2 regions of the Bacillus sp. HSf4 genome follow, and region 2 is predicted to be linked to the other one. Evidence: predicted binding sites of a transcription regulator. Region 2 holds the regulator's gene; the other holds the start of a gene.

Region 1 (7,831 bases), 1.4 Mb from region 2:
TTCTGATCAGAACCTTTTGAGCCTGAATCAGAATCGGTATCTTCAGATGAATTGTCTGGATTGCTTGTGCTGCGGATGTTTTCCCTTACAAATTTTCCGGATTCGGATAAATCAGACATTGACCAGCCTCCGGTTTTAGATGCGCCCGGATTTAAAGCGGCTGACGACTCCTGTTTATCCGACAGATTCCAGTTGACCCAGCTGATCTTCTTGCTGTCCAAGAATTTTAGCCATTCGCGTGACTGGTCAAGATATACCCCGCCATTGCCGGAAGCATCGCTTGTTCCCCATTCGGTTACAAAAATCGGCGCTCCTTTGCTCAGCGCATAGTTTGCTTTATCCCGCAGCGATTGACCGTGCGTACCTGCGTAAAAATGGAGCGCATACATGACATTGTCGTCTTTCAGCTGGTTGTCTGCCGCATCGTTGACATCCTGGCTCCAAGTACCTGTCCCGACGATGACGATGTTATTGGGATCATTTTTGCGAATGACCGAAATCACGTCTTCCGCGTAAGGTTTGATGTCGCTGTTCCAGTTCACACCGCCGTTCGGCTCGTTTGCGATTTCATAAATGACATTTGGTGTATTGCCGTAAAGACTAGACATTTCTTTGAAAAATTCTTTTGCTTTCGCTTTGTTTTGGTTCGGATTGCCATCGCTTAAAATATGCCAGTCGATGATGACATATATTCCAAGCTCTTTTGCCGCTTCAACGGCTTCTTTCACTTTATTTTTAACAGACGGATTATCAATATATCCTCCCTCTGCCGTGTACATTGCCGCGCGGAACACATTGATGCCCCAGTCGTCTCTCAGCCATTTTAACGTATCTTTGTTGACATAATCGCCGTACCACTGCAGACCATGGGAGCTGATGCCTTTCAGCTGCACCGCTTTTCCATTTTGGTTGACGAGTTGTGTCCCTTTCAGCTTAAGCTGGCCGTTGACAGAAACAGGCGTTTTCGCTGCTGCTGATGCCGCTGGAACAAATGCACCGCTGATGACAAGCGCCGCCATCATGAAGCATGTGACAAAAACAGAAACAGAACGTTTGATTGATGACATTCTTTTTCCTCCATTTGATTTAGAATATGCTTTTTCTGCGAGCGTTTCTCACCTCTCTTCTCACTTTAAGCACGAACTGATTGTAAAAAACCTCTGGATGGATTGTCTATCAACCATATTTCTTGTTTTTGAATCCTTAAAAATCTATCTATTTCCTCTTTTCGTATTTATTGGGAGGCCGTAATGCTAGAAAACGGCATTCATCACTGCTAACCTTCAGGACTTTACACATCCTTTATCTATTAATTCCCAATTATAAGAATCAGAATAATAAAAATGTTTGGTTTCAAAAAAAACTATTCGGGAGAAAAGCGCTATAAAAAGATCAAACCATCGCCGCATGTCTCAAAAAATAAACCCTCCTCTTCTAAGCCCTGAAAGAAAAGGAAAGTTTACTTTTTGAAATCGGATAAAAAACCGACCAGTTTTGTGCCGACACCTACAAACGTTTCAAGAATCGCCTGTGCCCCGGCTACCGACAAAATCAAAATGAACGGAATGCTCGCTTTCGGCATCAGCATATAGCCGATTCCGATGATGATGGCGCACCAAATGCCGGCGCACCAATAGCAATTCAACAAATAGCCGAAGTTTGATTTCGGCACCTTTTTTGTGTCGACATGCCCCTGTTCATCGATCGTTTTCTTTTTCTTCATAAACGGTTTCCGGATGAACTCCGTGATTTTATCGAAGACAATCAAATGGGTCAGTCGGTAGCTGGCAAGGATCAGCATGATATACGTTAGCCAGGATATATCCTCCATCTTGGGCCTCCAAATCCGTAAGTTATCTATAGCTATTCCCGAATCCTCCCCGCTTCTATCCCGATTTTTTGAAAATGTGATATACATCACGATTTTCTCCTGGAAAACACGTTACATTGAACCTGTAACATCAATCTAGCTCCAGGAGGTTTTTTACGATGGACACAGTATTTGACCAAAACACCAAAACCGGCGAGATTGTCACCCGTTTTCCAAGAGCGAGCCGGATTCTGAAGGAATACCGCATCGATTTTTGCTGCGGAGGAAACCGCCCGATTGCAGAAGCGATTCAGGAACAAAACCTAAATGAAGAAGAGATCTTAACGAAAATCAACACCTTATACGAAGAGACAAAAGCTCTCAATGAACAAGAAACGAACTGGAGCGAAGCCCCTTATTCCCGGCTGATTGACTACGTGGTCCAGACCCATCATGCCTATCTGTACGACGTGCTGCCTGAGTTGTCGGGATTTGTTACAAAGGTATACCGCGTTCATGGGATCCATCATCCTGAGCTCGGCCGGGTTCATCAATTGTTCCATCAGCTGAAAGCTGAATTGGAGCACCATTTGATCCAGGAAGAAGAACAGATTTTCCCGAAAATCACCGCTTTCGAAGAGACAAACGATAAAGCCTATTTAACCGAGGCCGTCGAAGCGATCGACACCCTGGAACAAGAGCATGCATCATGCGGCAACATTTTAAAGGAACTGCGGAAAGTGACCAGCGACTATACACTTCCTGAAGGCGCGTGCACCACATACACACTGACTTACTTAAAGCTCGATGAATTGGAAACAGACCTTTTTCAGCACATTCATTTAGAAAATAACATTTTATTCCCTCGTTTAGCGGCCGAAGCCAAACGATAAGAAAAAAGACAGGGCATCCTGTCTTTTTTTCATTCTCTATACACGTGAAAAAGGACAGAGGATTTGATGATCCTCTGTCCTTTCTTTTTAATCCTCTGAGGCAATGTCTTTAACCGGCAGTTCTTCTCCTTCCCCATGTGTTGGTTTGCGGAGATGAAACAATGCTTTGACGCTGAAAACGACGAGCAGGACAATCCCGATTAAAAAGATGGTGTCGGGAACAGCCCGCCATGTCAATAGCCCCTGCACGGCATCCTGCTGCAAAAATGCGGACGCCCGTGAGCTCCAATAGCCGTCGCTAAATGCTTTTTTCAATTGGAGGAAACCGACGGGAAGCAGGCTGATAAAGACCATGCCGAACAGGCCAATGTTAAGCGTCCAGCAGGCGATTTTCAGCCATTTATCATTCCAGCGCTCAGGCTTGACGATATTGCGCAATGTGTACAGCCATACGGCAATCGCGAACATGCCGTAAACCCCCATCATCGCTCCGTGTCCATGGGCCGGTGTTAAAAACTGGCCGTGCTCAAAATAGCTGACGGCGGGCAGGTTGATCAAAAAGCCCAATACCCCCGCACCGACAAGATTCCAAATCGCGGTTGAAATCAAAAACCAGAATGTCGCTTTATACGGGAAGTGATGTCCTCCATCCCGCATCATTTTATATTGTTCATACGCTTCCAAAACAAGCAGGGTCAGCGGGATCACTTCCAGGCATGAGAAGACAGACCCGAGACCGATCCATACTTCTGATGATCCATTGTAATAGTAATGATGGCCGATGCCGATCACACCGCTGCCGAGCAGAAGTATCAGCTGAAAATAGAGCGCTCTTACGGTTGACTTTTTCGTCACCAAATTCATCTGCACCAACAAAAAGCCGATAACGACGACGGCGAAGACTTCAAAAATCCCTTCCACCCATAAATGGATGATCCACCAGCGCCAAAAATCGGACATGGTGATGCTTGTGCCCGGGTTGAACATAAAGGCGGCGCCGTAAAACAGCGGAATGGCGATGGCCGAATAAAACAGCAAATGAATCAAGCCGCCTTTATCAGATTCTCTTTTTAAACCGCGCTTAATGCCCCTGAAAACGATAAACAGCCAGATCAGCATGCCGAGCGCAAGAATGATCTGCCAAAAACGGCCGAGCTCGATATACTCCATTCCTTGATGGCCGAATAAGAACCAATTGTTCCCTAGATAGCCTTTTGCTCCGAGCCATTCACCGGCCATGCTTCCGCCGACAAGAACAATCAGCGCCCAAAACAGAATGTCGACAAACAAGCCTTGCCGCTTCGGCTCCCGGCCGCCGACAAGCGGAGCCACAAAAATGCCCATGCCAAGCCATGATGTCGCAATCCAAAAGATCGCCAGCTGCAGGTGGAATCCCTTTGATATGTTGAAAGGTAAAAGCTCTCTGATCCAATCGATGCCAAAGAAGCTGTCCGGCTCGATATAATAGTGGGCAAGTAATGCGCCGAGCATCGCCTGAACAAAAAACAGCACGGAAACGACGGCGAAATATTTCCCGGTTTTAACCTGTGACGCCGTAAGCGGCTGCTTTTCCAAATCAAAAACCGGAAACGCCCCTTCCTGATAAGCTTCCTTCATCCCAAGCTTATAACGGTAAAACACGAATAAAATGATGCCGATAAATAAAATGAGAATCGTGACGCTGGCGCCGCTCCACCAAACCGCGGCGAAAGACATCGTATTGCCGGCCTCTTCATCATACGGCCAGTTGTTCGTATACGTTATGTCATCGCCGGGCCTTAACGTGCTGGACAGCCATGCCGTCCAAAAGATAAAATCGGAAACCTGTGTGATCTGGTCCTCACTGTCGATCCATGCTCTAGCATGACTCGGCATATGGCTTTCCTTGATCAGCCCGGGCTCAAGCCCCCAGCCGTCGCCTTCTGTGAACACTTTACGGTAATGGGCGCGGACCTGCTCTAAACCATAGACTTGCGCCTCTGTCAGCTGCAGCTTGTCGGAAGCTGAATCATAGCGGTTTTTTCTCATTTCGCGAATGACTTGATCACGGATCACGTTTTGTTTTTCTTCAGACAGCTGTTTAAAGCTCTTTCCGTACCGCTTCTCCGCCTTAAAATTCTGCATCCCTTCCGTATAGATTTTCAGCGCTTCTGCTGTATAATCAGGCCCCATGTATGATCCGTGCCCTAAAATCGTTCCGTAATCCATCAGCGCATATTTTTGAAAAACGGCCTGCCCGCCTTTGATGGACGATTTTGTCATCAGCACCTCTCCGTTTGGGGCTGATGTTTCAAGCGGTCTTGGCGCAAGGGTCTTGAATATCCAATAGCCCCCTAATAACAGCACCGAAAAACTCACAATCAGCGTAAACACGAGAACAGATTTCAAAAAGCCGTTCTTTGCCGTCTTCTTCTCGGGTACCGTCTCCCTTTGAATTTCCATGATGGTTCACTCCTTTCTCAATTTGCATGTCCTAAGATACTGGATATTGAGAGTACCGGTTGTGAACCAGATCACTTAAAAGATGGCAGATTTGTGAATTCAAAAAATCAGGCTCCCCTTATCAAAGGAAAGCCTGATGGTGCGGTGCGGCAAAGGCATACAACTAGAGCCTTTTCAGCCAATCTGAATCATGTATCAGAATCCCGCTTCTGTCGGCGGACAGCAGCTTTTTCTTTTTCATTTCATTCAATGTGCGGTTGATCGTTTCCCTTGATGTTCCGACCATATTGGCAAAATCCTGATTGGTGATCGGCAAATTGATATAGACGTCTTTTCCTTTTCGCACCCCGTGTTCAGCCGCTAACTTCTCTAAGGCGTGCATCAGCCGGTGCTGCACATCTTTGGAAATAAATCCTTGAATGCGTTCCTGCAGGTCAAGGATTTTTTTGCCCATCAGGTTCATAACCTTTATCGTCATCTCCGGATATGTCATGAGCAGATGATTAAAATCGTCAATCCGGATCACGATTAATTCGGTTTCCTGAACCGCTTCAGCCGTTGCCGGGTATGGGGAGCGGTCAAAAAAACCGACGTGCGGGAACATCTCTCCGCTTTGCAGAAGGGAAATGACTTGCTCATTGCCGTCTTCATCAATCTTATACGCTTTCACTAGCCCCGATTTGATGAAAAAAACGGCCTCCCGCTCTTCCCCTTCCATGAAAACAAACATTCTCGGCTGATATTTGCGCTTTGATGCGATCTGTTCAATCTGTTTGAACTCTTCGTCATTCAAATCGCTGAAAATCAGGAACTGCTTCAAAAATTCCATCGCAAACTCAATCCCTTCAAATGACTGCCTTTAAGCCCCCTGTCAAAGGCGCCTTTCCAGTGCAAAAAGCTCCTCTTCTATCGCCGCCGCTTTTTCTTCCACGACCTTGCGGCTGTCTTTTAACGCCTGATTGTAAAAGTAAGGACCAAGCTTTTCCTTGATAAATTCAAACGTCTGAATCGCCGCAATATCTCCGACGTCTTCTCCCCTCTCTTCAAGGTAAAAACGTTTGATCTCATTCATCATCGCCTGTTTTTCTTCCTGTGTCAGCTGTAAAAACACGCCTAGCACTCCTTTTTCTTTTCATGATAAACGAAAATGTTCATCAATGAACGACCTATTTTTGTGATTTTCTCATTTCTTTTGCCTGACCGCCTATTCAACACCATCTTATCATCTTGAACGTGTGATGTTGTTCACATTGTTTTTGAAAGACATTTTGTAAGATAAAAACATGCCAATGAAATATTTCATTTTTCTCTTTGAAAGGAGTATTCCCTAATGGTAAAACGTCAAAAAATGCAATTGCCGCTGCAGTCAATTAGTTTGGTGGCAGGATTTATGGTTTGGGTGTTGATTTCTTCCCTCATGCCTCACATTAAACAAGATATCGCTCTGACTGAAAGCCAAATCTCCCTCGTTACCGCGATCCCGGTCATCCTTGGATCCCTGCTCCGGGTTCCGCTTGGGTACTACACAAACAAATTTGGAGCAAGAATGACGTTTATGATCAGTTTTTTGCTGCTTCTATTCCCGATCTTTTGGATCAGCACTGCAGATTCTTTGTCCGATTTAATCATCGGCGGTTTTTTCCTTGGGATCAGCGGAGCGGTCTTCTCTATCGGTGTGACATCGCTGCCGAAGTATTATCCTAAAGAAAAACACGGTTTTGTAAACGGCATCTATGGTGCCGGAAACATCGGAACGGCGATTACCACATTTTCCGCTCCCGTGATCGCCAAAGCGATAGGATGGTCGAATACGGTCCGGATGTTTCTGATTTTAGTCGCCGCATTTGCCTTGCTGAACTTTTTATTTGGAGATCCAAAAGAAAAGCGGATCACCGTTTCTGTCAAGGATCAAATGAAGGCCGTCTACCGCAATCAAAAGCTTTGGTTTTTAAGCTTGTTTTACTTTATCACATTCGGTTCCTTTGTAGCTTTCACCGTCTATCTGCCGAACTTTCTTGTCAACAACTTCGGACTGGATCCCGTCGATTCGGGAATTAGAACCGCCGGCTTCATCGCCGTCGCCACTTTTCTCAGACCTGTCGGCGGCTGGCTTGCGGATAAGTTCAATCCGCTGAAACTCTTAATGTATGTATTCGCAGGATGCACATTATCAGGTGTTTTACTGGCCTTTTCTCCAGACCTGACGCTTTACGGTTTCGGTGTTTTGACCGTTGCCGTATGCGCGGGAATCGGCAATGGTGTCGTCTTTAAATTGGTCCCGTTCTACTTTCCGACAAACCAGGCGGGAATTGTCAATGGCATCGTCTCAGCGATGGGCGGTTTAGGAGGCTTTTTCCCGCCGCTCATCCTATCGAGCGTTTTTCAGGCGACAGGCCAGTATGCGATCGGCTTCATGGCGCTGTCTGAAGCGGCGCTTGCCAGCTTTGTGATTGTGGCATGGATGTACTTTCAGGACATGAGAAATTCGGCATCGAAAACAAACACAAACAATATATAAAAGCCGGAATATGAAGAACCTGAGACTATTGGTCTCAGGTTTTTTCAGGACTTTAGATTCACGTTCACAAGATTGTTATTTTTAAAAGGCTGAACGGGCTCAAGTTAACGTTACAATAGAACTGCAAAAGGGGTGACACTCAATGAACATGTCTATTCGAAAATCCGA
Region 2 (7,831 bases):
ACACGAATAATATCGTTCCCGGATAATCGATCAAAGCGTTTTCCAATACTTCTTTGCTGTCTAAATCAAGATGGTTTGTCGGTTCATCAAGAATAAGAAAATTGGCTTTTTGGAGCATCAGCTTGGCGAGAGCGAGCCGCGCTTTTTCCCCGCCGCTTAAAGCGTGTACCGGCTTTAACACATCGTCTCCGGAGAATAGAAAGTTGCCGAGACAAGTTCGAATGTCTTTCTCATTCATCTCGGGATAGTCGTCCCAAAGCTCGTCGAGCACGCGTTTTGACGATGTCAGTTCAGCCTGTTCCTGATCGTAGTAGCTGATTGTGACATGCGAGCCTGTCGCAATCGCTCCCGATACAGGCTTCAGTTTATCTACCAGCGTTTTAAGCAGAGTCGATTTGCCGATTCCGTTTGGTCCGACGAGCGCCACACTTTCACCGCGGGTAATGTGGAAATCGAGCGAGCGGAGAAGCGGGGGCTGATCCTGATAGCTGACGGTTAAATCCTGAACCCGCAGCACATCGTTTCCGCTTTGCCTTGAAATGTCAAAGCGAAAGGACGCCGACTTTTCATCACCCAGCGGTTTATCCATGACTTCCATCCGTTCAAGCTGCTTTCTTCTGCTCTGTGCGCGCTTTGTCGTTGAAGCCCTGGCTAAATTGCGGTCGACGAAGTCCTGCAGCTTGGCGATTTCATCCTGCTGTTTTTCATACAGCTTCGTTTCTTTTTCAAGATGCTCTGCCTTCAATTTAAGATAAGAGCTGTAGTTTCCGATATATTTTTTGCTCTGGGAGCGGGAAATCTCGTAAACTTGTGTGACAACTTTATCGAGAAAGTATCTGTCATGGGACACGATTAAAATCGCTCCGCTGTAGTTTTGCAAATATTGTTCAAGCCATGTCAGCGTGTCGATGTCCAAGTGGTTCGTCGGCTCATCGAGAATGAGGAGATCGGGCTTTGTCAAAAGCATTTTACCGAGAGCGAGCCGCGTTTTCTGTCCTCCGCTCAAGTCCTGAACGCGGGCGTTATCATCAAACCCGGCAAAACCAAGTCCGTGCATGATGGATCTGACTTCGGCTTCATATTGGTAGCCGCCCTTGTCTTTAAACTCCTGCTGCAGCCTGTCATAAGTTTTCATTAAAGAGTTCAGCTTGCCCGGATCAGCATGCGCCATTTGCTCTTCGATCGAACGCATCTCTTGTTCCATTTTCTTGAGAAATTCAAATACCGACAGCAGTTCTTCCTTAATCGTCAGCTTTGAATCAAGCCCTGAGTGCTGGTCCAGGTAGCCCATCGTTAAATCTTTCGGCTTGATGATTTCACCTTTTTCATATGACAGCTTTCCTGCGATGATTTTTAAGAAAGTCGATTTTCCGGCTCCGTTGCGTCCGACGATCGCAATCCTGTCCTTTGATCTGACTTCCAGCTTTATATTCGTTAAAATAGTATCAGCCCCAAACGATTTTGCGAGCTGATTGACTTGCAAGATCATCATGATATTTCACCTCTTGTCTGCTATTTTAAGTGTAGCCTATCAACCGGCAGTCAGCAAACAATTAAGTGAAGTCTGGAAGATTTTAACCAAAAGAAAAAGACAGAACGAAAAAAATAGTGTATGATCGTTATAAGGAGAGTTTTGATCATGAATGAATTTACACATTTTAATGAACAGGGCAGAGCGAGGATGGTTGACATCAGTGAAAAGGAAGCTACAGTCCGCACCGCAGTAGCCGTCTCAAGTGTGTCCATGAATAAAGAAGTACATGAAAAAATCAACAACCGGGAAATCGGGAAAGGCGATGTGCTGGCAGTGGCTCAGGTTGCCGGAATCATGGCGGCAAAACAAACTTCCGCCATCATCCCGATGTGCCACCCGATCGCGCTCAAGGGAGTTGATATTGCCTTTCGGTGGGAGGAAAAAGAACAGAAAAGCGTGCTGCATATTCAATCTAGAGTCAAGACGAGAGGGAGTACAGGTGTGGAAATGGAAGCGTTAACTTCCGCCTCCGTCTGTGCGTTGACCGTCTATGACATGTGCAAAGCGGCGGATAAGGGAATGGTGATAGGACCGACATGTCTTCTCGAAAAGACTGGCGGGAAAAACGGTGGCTACAAAAAGGAAAAAGCTGATGTAAACATGGAGGATCGTCTATGAACATGGATCATTCAAAAATTCCGCAAGCGACAGCAAAACGGCTGCCGTTATATTATCGTTTTCTAAAAAACCTTCATGCATCCGGAAAACAGCGTGTATCATCCGCTGAGCTGAGCGATGCCGTCAAGGTCGATTCCGCTACCATACGCAGGGATTTTTCCTACTTTGGCGCCCTCGGCAAAAAAGGTTACGGCTACAATGTCAATTATCTGTTGTCCTTTTTCAGAAAGACGCTTGATCAGGATGAAATGACAAACGTAACACTCATCGGTGTGGGGAATTTAGGGACAGCCTTTCTCCATTACAATTTCATCAAAAACAACAATACGAAAATTGCCATGGCTTTTGACATCAATGAGAATAAAATCGGCACCGAGGTGGGCGGCGTTCCGGTCTATGACTTAAACGCCCTTGAAGAACATATGACGGATGACATTCCCGTCGCCATCTTGACGGTTCCGGCCCAAGCCGCGCAATCCATCACAGACAGGCTGGTCGCGCTGGGCATTAAAGGGATTTTAAATTTTACGCCGGCTCGTTTGAATGTGCCGGACCACATTCGAATTCATCATATAGATTTGGCGGTTGAACTGCAGTCACTCGTGTATTTTCTGAAGCATTATTCAATGAATGACAAGTGAAAAACGGGAAGCTTAAAAGTAAAGGAAAGGGGGCAGGCATTGATGCCAATCGGTCCTGGAAGCTTTATTTTAATCGTCGTGGTGGCGCTTTTAGTATTCGGCCCGAAAAAACTTCCGGAGCTTGGAAGAGCGGCCGGAAATACGCTGCGGGAATTTAAAAATGCGACAAAAGGGTTGGCTGACGACGATACGGATAAAAAGAAGGAAGATCAGTAAGATAGGATGACATTTATGAAGGGAAAAGAAATGTCGCTGGTAGAACATATTACAGAACTTCGAAGACGACTCATGATGATTTTTTTCTTTTTTGTCGTTTTTGTTGCAGCAGGCTTTTTTTTGGCAAAGCCGCTGATCATTTATCTGCAGCAGACGGATGAAGCAAAGCTGCTCACGCTTAACGCGTTTAAGCTGACTGACCCTTTGTTTGTGTATGTGCAGTTTGCTTTCATCATCGGCGCTGTCTTGACTTCGCCGCTTCTTTTATATCATCTGTGGGCTTTTGTCAGCCCCGGGCTGTATCAAAAAGAGCGTAAAGTGACGCTCAGCTATATTCCGGTATCGATCATACTTTTTTTAGGCGGCATTGCCTTTTCTTACTTTATTTTATTTCCGTTTGTCGTCGATTTTATGACGAGGATCTCCGATGATTTGAACGTCAATCAGGTCATCGGAATTCATGAATATTTTCAGTTTTTGCTGCAATTAACGCTTCCTTTTGGCTTATTGTTTCAGATGCCTGTCGTGATCATGTTTATCACGAGGCTCGGTTTGGTGACGCCCATGTTTTTGTCCAGAATCAGAAAGTACGCCTATTTTGTTTTGTTTGTTATCGCGGCGCTCATCACACCGCCTGAAGTATTGTCTCATTTAATGGTTTCTGTGCCTTTATTGCTGCTTTATGAGCTCAGTATCGTGATTTCAAGAATCTCTTACAGACAGGCGCAAAAAACGATCATCCAGGAGGAAAACCAGGCGTTTTTGAAAGACCAGAGCAAATAAAGAGCCATTCCCGCGGAAAGGGAATGGCTCGAAAGGGCTCTTTATTTTTTTCGCTTCATTCTGCCCGACAAGGCGAACATTTTGAAGGAAATACTGATATTATAGGCGGCGAAAAGCATCAACAGAATGGTGTAAAAAGACCATATGCCTCCCGGTGAGGTGGATGCCAGGTAAGTAAACAGCACGCCTGTCAATAAATAAATGACCCCCCAAAACACAGGGCTTCTCATCATAAAAATCCTCCAATAATCAATTGCATTTTCTCGAGCCGTTCCAAATATTCTTCAATAGGCCCTTGGAAAGTCTGAATCAATACAACGAGCGTATTCATGGCGACATGGGCGAAAATCGGAACGATAATCCGGTTTGTTCTGACGTATAAAAAGGCGAACGTAAATCCCATTGCCGCATAAATGAGCAGGTGTGAGAAATCCATATGGACAACCGAGAAAAGCACTGAACTGAACAGAGCGGCAATGAAGAAATTCGTTTTTTCGTAAATAGCGCCGAAAATGATCTTTCTGAAAATGATTTCTTCGAGAATCGGACCGAATACGGAAGAGACGAATATCATCAGCGGTATTGTGTTAATGAGCTGCATAATGTGCTGCGTATTTTCCGATTCCGGTTTGACCCCAAGCAGGTTCATTTCGATTGAAGCGGCAATCGACTGGGCAAACAGAGCGAGGAATACGCCGCCTACCGCCCAGGCAATAGATGCGCCGGCAGATGCTTTCTTGCCGTTGCGAAGCGTCGTTTTCGGCGCCGTCCTCAAGATCAACAGCACGATGACAAGACAGAGCGAAAAGGCGATGATCAGCCAAATACCTGAAAGTGTAAGCTCCGCTTGAGCGGGTTCCATGCCTCTTCCCACTCCGAAAAAGTACAAGAGGGGAATGCCGACAACAGATGACAGATGCATGAGGACATATGTCAAAATAATAAACCAGTATTGTTTTTTCAAGCCGTATGTACTCCTTTTCTAAAATCTAAACAGGCTATGTTTATTGTAACACACCTTTTTGAAATTATAGGTCGCTGAAGGTATCACGGGAAAAATGTAAGCGTAAAAAATTTTCACCTTATCACTTGAAATTAGCTGGGAGATTCTTTATTATAAGAATTGTGTTAGCACTCAACAGATGCGAGTGCTAAAATTACATATGAAAATATTGAGGAGGTTGTTTCATTGTTAAAGCCATTAGGTGATCGCGTTGTCATTGAGCTCGTTGAGTCTGAAGAAAAAACTGCTAGCGGAATCGTACTTCCTGACTCCGCAAAAGAAAAACCCCAAGAGGGTAAAGTGGTTGCTGCCGGTTCAGGCCGTGTATTAGAGAGCGGAGAGCGCGTGGCATTAGAAGTTAAAACAGGCGACCGCATCATCTTCTCAAAATATGCAGGTACCGAAGTGAAATATGAAGGTACTGACTACTTAATCTTACGTGAAAGCGACATTTTAGCTGTCATCGGCTAAGTCTTAAATAAACATTACACAATATTATAGGAGGTTCGGATAACATGGCAAAAGATATTAAGTTTAGCGAAGAAGCCCGCCGTTCAATGCTGCGCGGTGTCGATGCATTGGCGGATGCTGTAAAGGTAACGTTGGGACCTAAAGGACGCAACGTCGTTCTTGAGAAAAAATTCGGTTCTCCATTAATCACAAACGACGGTGTAACGATCGCGAAAGAAATCGAGCTTGAAGATGCTTTCGAAAACATGGGTGCGAAGCTTGTTGCTGAAGTTGCCAGCAAAACGAACGATGTTGCCGGTGACGGTACAACGACAGCGACAGTTCTTGCCCAAGCGATGATTCGCGAAGGTCTTAAAAACGTAACAGCCGGTGCAAATCCTGTAGGCGTCCGTAAAGGAATCGAGCAGGCTGTGGCTGTAGCGGTTGAAAGCCTGAAAGAAATCTCTAAACCAATCCAAGGCAAAGAGTCCATCTCACAGGTTGCTGCGATTTCAGCGGCTGATGAGGAAGTCGGCAGCCTGATCGCAGAAGCGATGGAACGCGTCGGCAACGACGGTGTCATCACAATCGAAGAATCCAAAGGCTTCACGACTGAGCTTGAAGTGGTTGAAGGTATGCAGTTTGACCGCGGATATGCGTCTCCTTACATGGTGACTGACTCTGATAAGATGGAAGCGGTTCTTGAAAATCCGTACATCTTAGTGACAGATAAGAAAATCACAAACATCCAAGAAATCCTGCCGGTGCTTGAGCAAGTCGTGCAACAAGGCAAACCTATGCTTCTGATCGCTGAAGATGTAGAAGGTGAAGCACTTGCGACACTCGTTCTCAACAAACTTCGCGGAACGTTCAATGCAGTGGCTGTAAAAGCTCCTGGATTCGGTGACCGCCGCAAAGCGATGCTTGAAGACATCGCGATCCTGACAGGTGCGCAAGTGATCACAGAAGATTTAGGCCTAGACCTGAAATCAACTGAAATTACACAATTGGGACGCGCTTCTAAAGTCGTTGTCACAAAAGAAAACACAACGATCGTTGAAGGCGCAGGAGACACGGAACAAATCGCGGCCCGCGTCAACCAAATCCGCGCTCAAGTTGAAGAAACAACTTCTGAGTTCGATAAAGAAAAATTACAAGAGCGCCTTGCTAAACTTGCAGGCGGCGTAGCTGTCATCAAAGTCGGCGCTGCGACTGAAACTGAACTGAAAGAACGCAAGCTTCGTATTGAAGACGCCCTGAACTCTACACGCGCCGCGGTAGAAGAAGGAATCGTATCCGGCGGAGGTACAGCTCTTGTCAATGTGTACAATAAAGTTGCCGCACTTGATGCAGAAGGCGACAAACTGACTGGTATCAACATCGTTCTTCGCGCCCTTGAAGAACCAATCCGTCAAATCGCGCACAACGCCGGTCTTGAAGGATCTGTCATCGTTGAACGCCTGAAAAATGAAGAAATCGGTGTCGGCTACAACGCTGCAACAGGCGAATGGGTGAACATGATCGACAAAGGTATCGTTGACCCTACAAAAGTAACGCGCTCAGCTCTGCAAAACGCAGCATCTGTTGCGGCCATGTTCCTGACAACTGAAGCAGTTGTTGCCGATAAGCCTGAAGAAAACAAAGGCGGCGGCGCAGGAATGCCTGACATGGGCGGAATGGGTGGCATGGGCGGCATGATGTAAGCCCAGCTTCCGCGAAAAACCTCTTGAGAAATCAAGGGGTTTTTCTTATTTACAAAAAAAGCTCCTGATCATTTTTCACTCAGCGTCCTAGGGGAGCGACTCAAGCCAAAAACTGGATGCATTCCAAAAAAAGTCGACAGTACGCTAGGGAAAAAACGTGTTTCAGACAAACAAGTAAATCCACAGGAACTATCCTGAAAAAAGAGATTGTCAGAGGCGCTGCAAAACCTGTATGATTGCAGCGGGCTTTTCGCTGGTATGGGGCTGCTGGCTATTATGGACCGAAGACAGCTGATGCGGCTGATGCACGGGCTGTCTGTGGACGGTATTGATGGACCAAAGACAAGGGCAAAACTTGAAGCATTATTGAAATAAAAATGGCCTCTTGAATCTTCAAGGGGCTCGTAAGTGATTACAAAATTTAAGTATTGTTTTTTATTTTTTGAGTAACTTGTTTAAGCCACATTAATGGAGCTACTTCATAACTAAGGAAATCTACACCATCGGCAGCTTCCTCTATAAAATCATTCTTTTCTTCTTCTGAATACTCACTGTTTATAAACTCTGTTAGAGCTATTACATCGTCTTCTTGTTCCTTTTGGGATACCTGATCTAAATACTCTTCAAGTGCTGACTCTGGTGATTCAATGTCTTGGTGGAAAATCCCTCCGAGAAATTGATATACAGGATCAGAAACTTTTATTTCAATCATTTATTATTCACCTCGTTGGGGTGCTGTTCTGATATAGCTACCATCCTTATTGGAACAAGTTCGTCTGGAACATCAATCACTTCATCTACTTTCCAACCTTTATGATTATATAGTTTACCATCAATTGAAAGCTGGAATAGCGGTTGATGACATTTATGGATCGGCAACAGA

The links. Region 2 encodes Rex, which represses fermentation and respiration genes when NADH is low (regulators of the CRP and FNR family bind a similar motif). Its sites were predicted from a motif close to TTGTGAAATATTTCACAA; they were not measured.
Region 1: the regulator Rex is predicted to act here: its motif matches at 6,379-6,396, upstream of P3X63_RS10625 (nitrate/nitrite transporter).

What each region holds. Positions count from the first base shown of each region.
Region 1 covers NZ_CP120679.1:2,069,998-2,077,828, reverse strand. Annotated here, with positions in the region: gene P3X63_RS10655 (cellulase family glycosylhydrolase) at 1-1,058, opposite strand, end outside; gene P3X63_RS10650 (DUF1360 domain-containing protein) at 1,460-1,831, opposite strand; gene ric (iron-sulfur cluster repair di-iron protein) at 1,990-2,703, shown strand; gene P3X63_RS10640 (nitric-oxide reductase large subunit) at 2,791-5,145, opposite strand; gene P3X63_RS10635 (Crp/Fnr family transcriptional regulator) at 5,309-5,974, opposite strand; gene P3X63_RS10630 (DUF2164 domain-containing protein) at 6,017-6,256, opposite strand; gene P3X63_RS10625 (nitrate/nitrite transporter) at 6,476-7,663, shown strand; gene P3X63_RS10620 (fumarate/nitrate reduction transcriptional regulator Fnr) at 7,806-7,831, shown strand, end outside.
Region 2 covers NZ_CP120679.1:684,604-692,434, forward strand. Annotated here, with positions in the region: gene P3X63_RS03445 (ABC-F family ATP-binding cassette domain-containing protein) at 1-1,492, opposite strand, end outside; gene moaC (cyclic pyranopterin monophosphate synthase MoaC) at 1,640-2,152, shown strand; gene P3X63_RS03455 (redox-sensing transcriptional repressor Rex) at 2,149-2,793, shown strand; gene P3X63_RS03460 (twin-arginine translocase TatA/TatE family subunit) at 2,836-3,009, shown strand; gene tatC (twin-arginine translocase subunit TatC) at 3,016-3,792, shown strand; gene P3X63_RS03470 (YdiK family protein) at 3,834-4,022, opposite strand; gene P3X63_RS03475 (CPBP family intramembrane glutamic endopeptidase) at 4,022-4,756, opposite strand; gene groES (co-chaperone GroES) at 4,982-5,266, shown strand; gene groL (chaperonin GroEL) at 5,311-6,948, shown strand; partial or broken gene P3X63_RS03490 (peptidoglycan-binding domain-containing protein) at 7,209-7,323, shown strand; gene P3X63_RS03495 (contact-dependent growth inhibition system immunity protein) at 7,370-7,660, opposite strand; partial or broken gene P3X63_RS03500 (peptidoglycan-binding domain-containing protein) at 7,782-7,831, shown strand, end outside.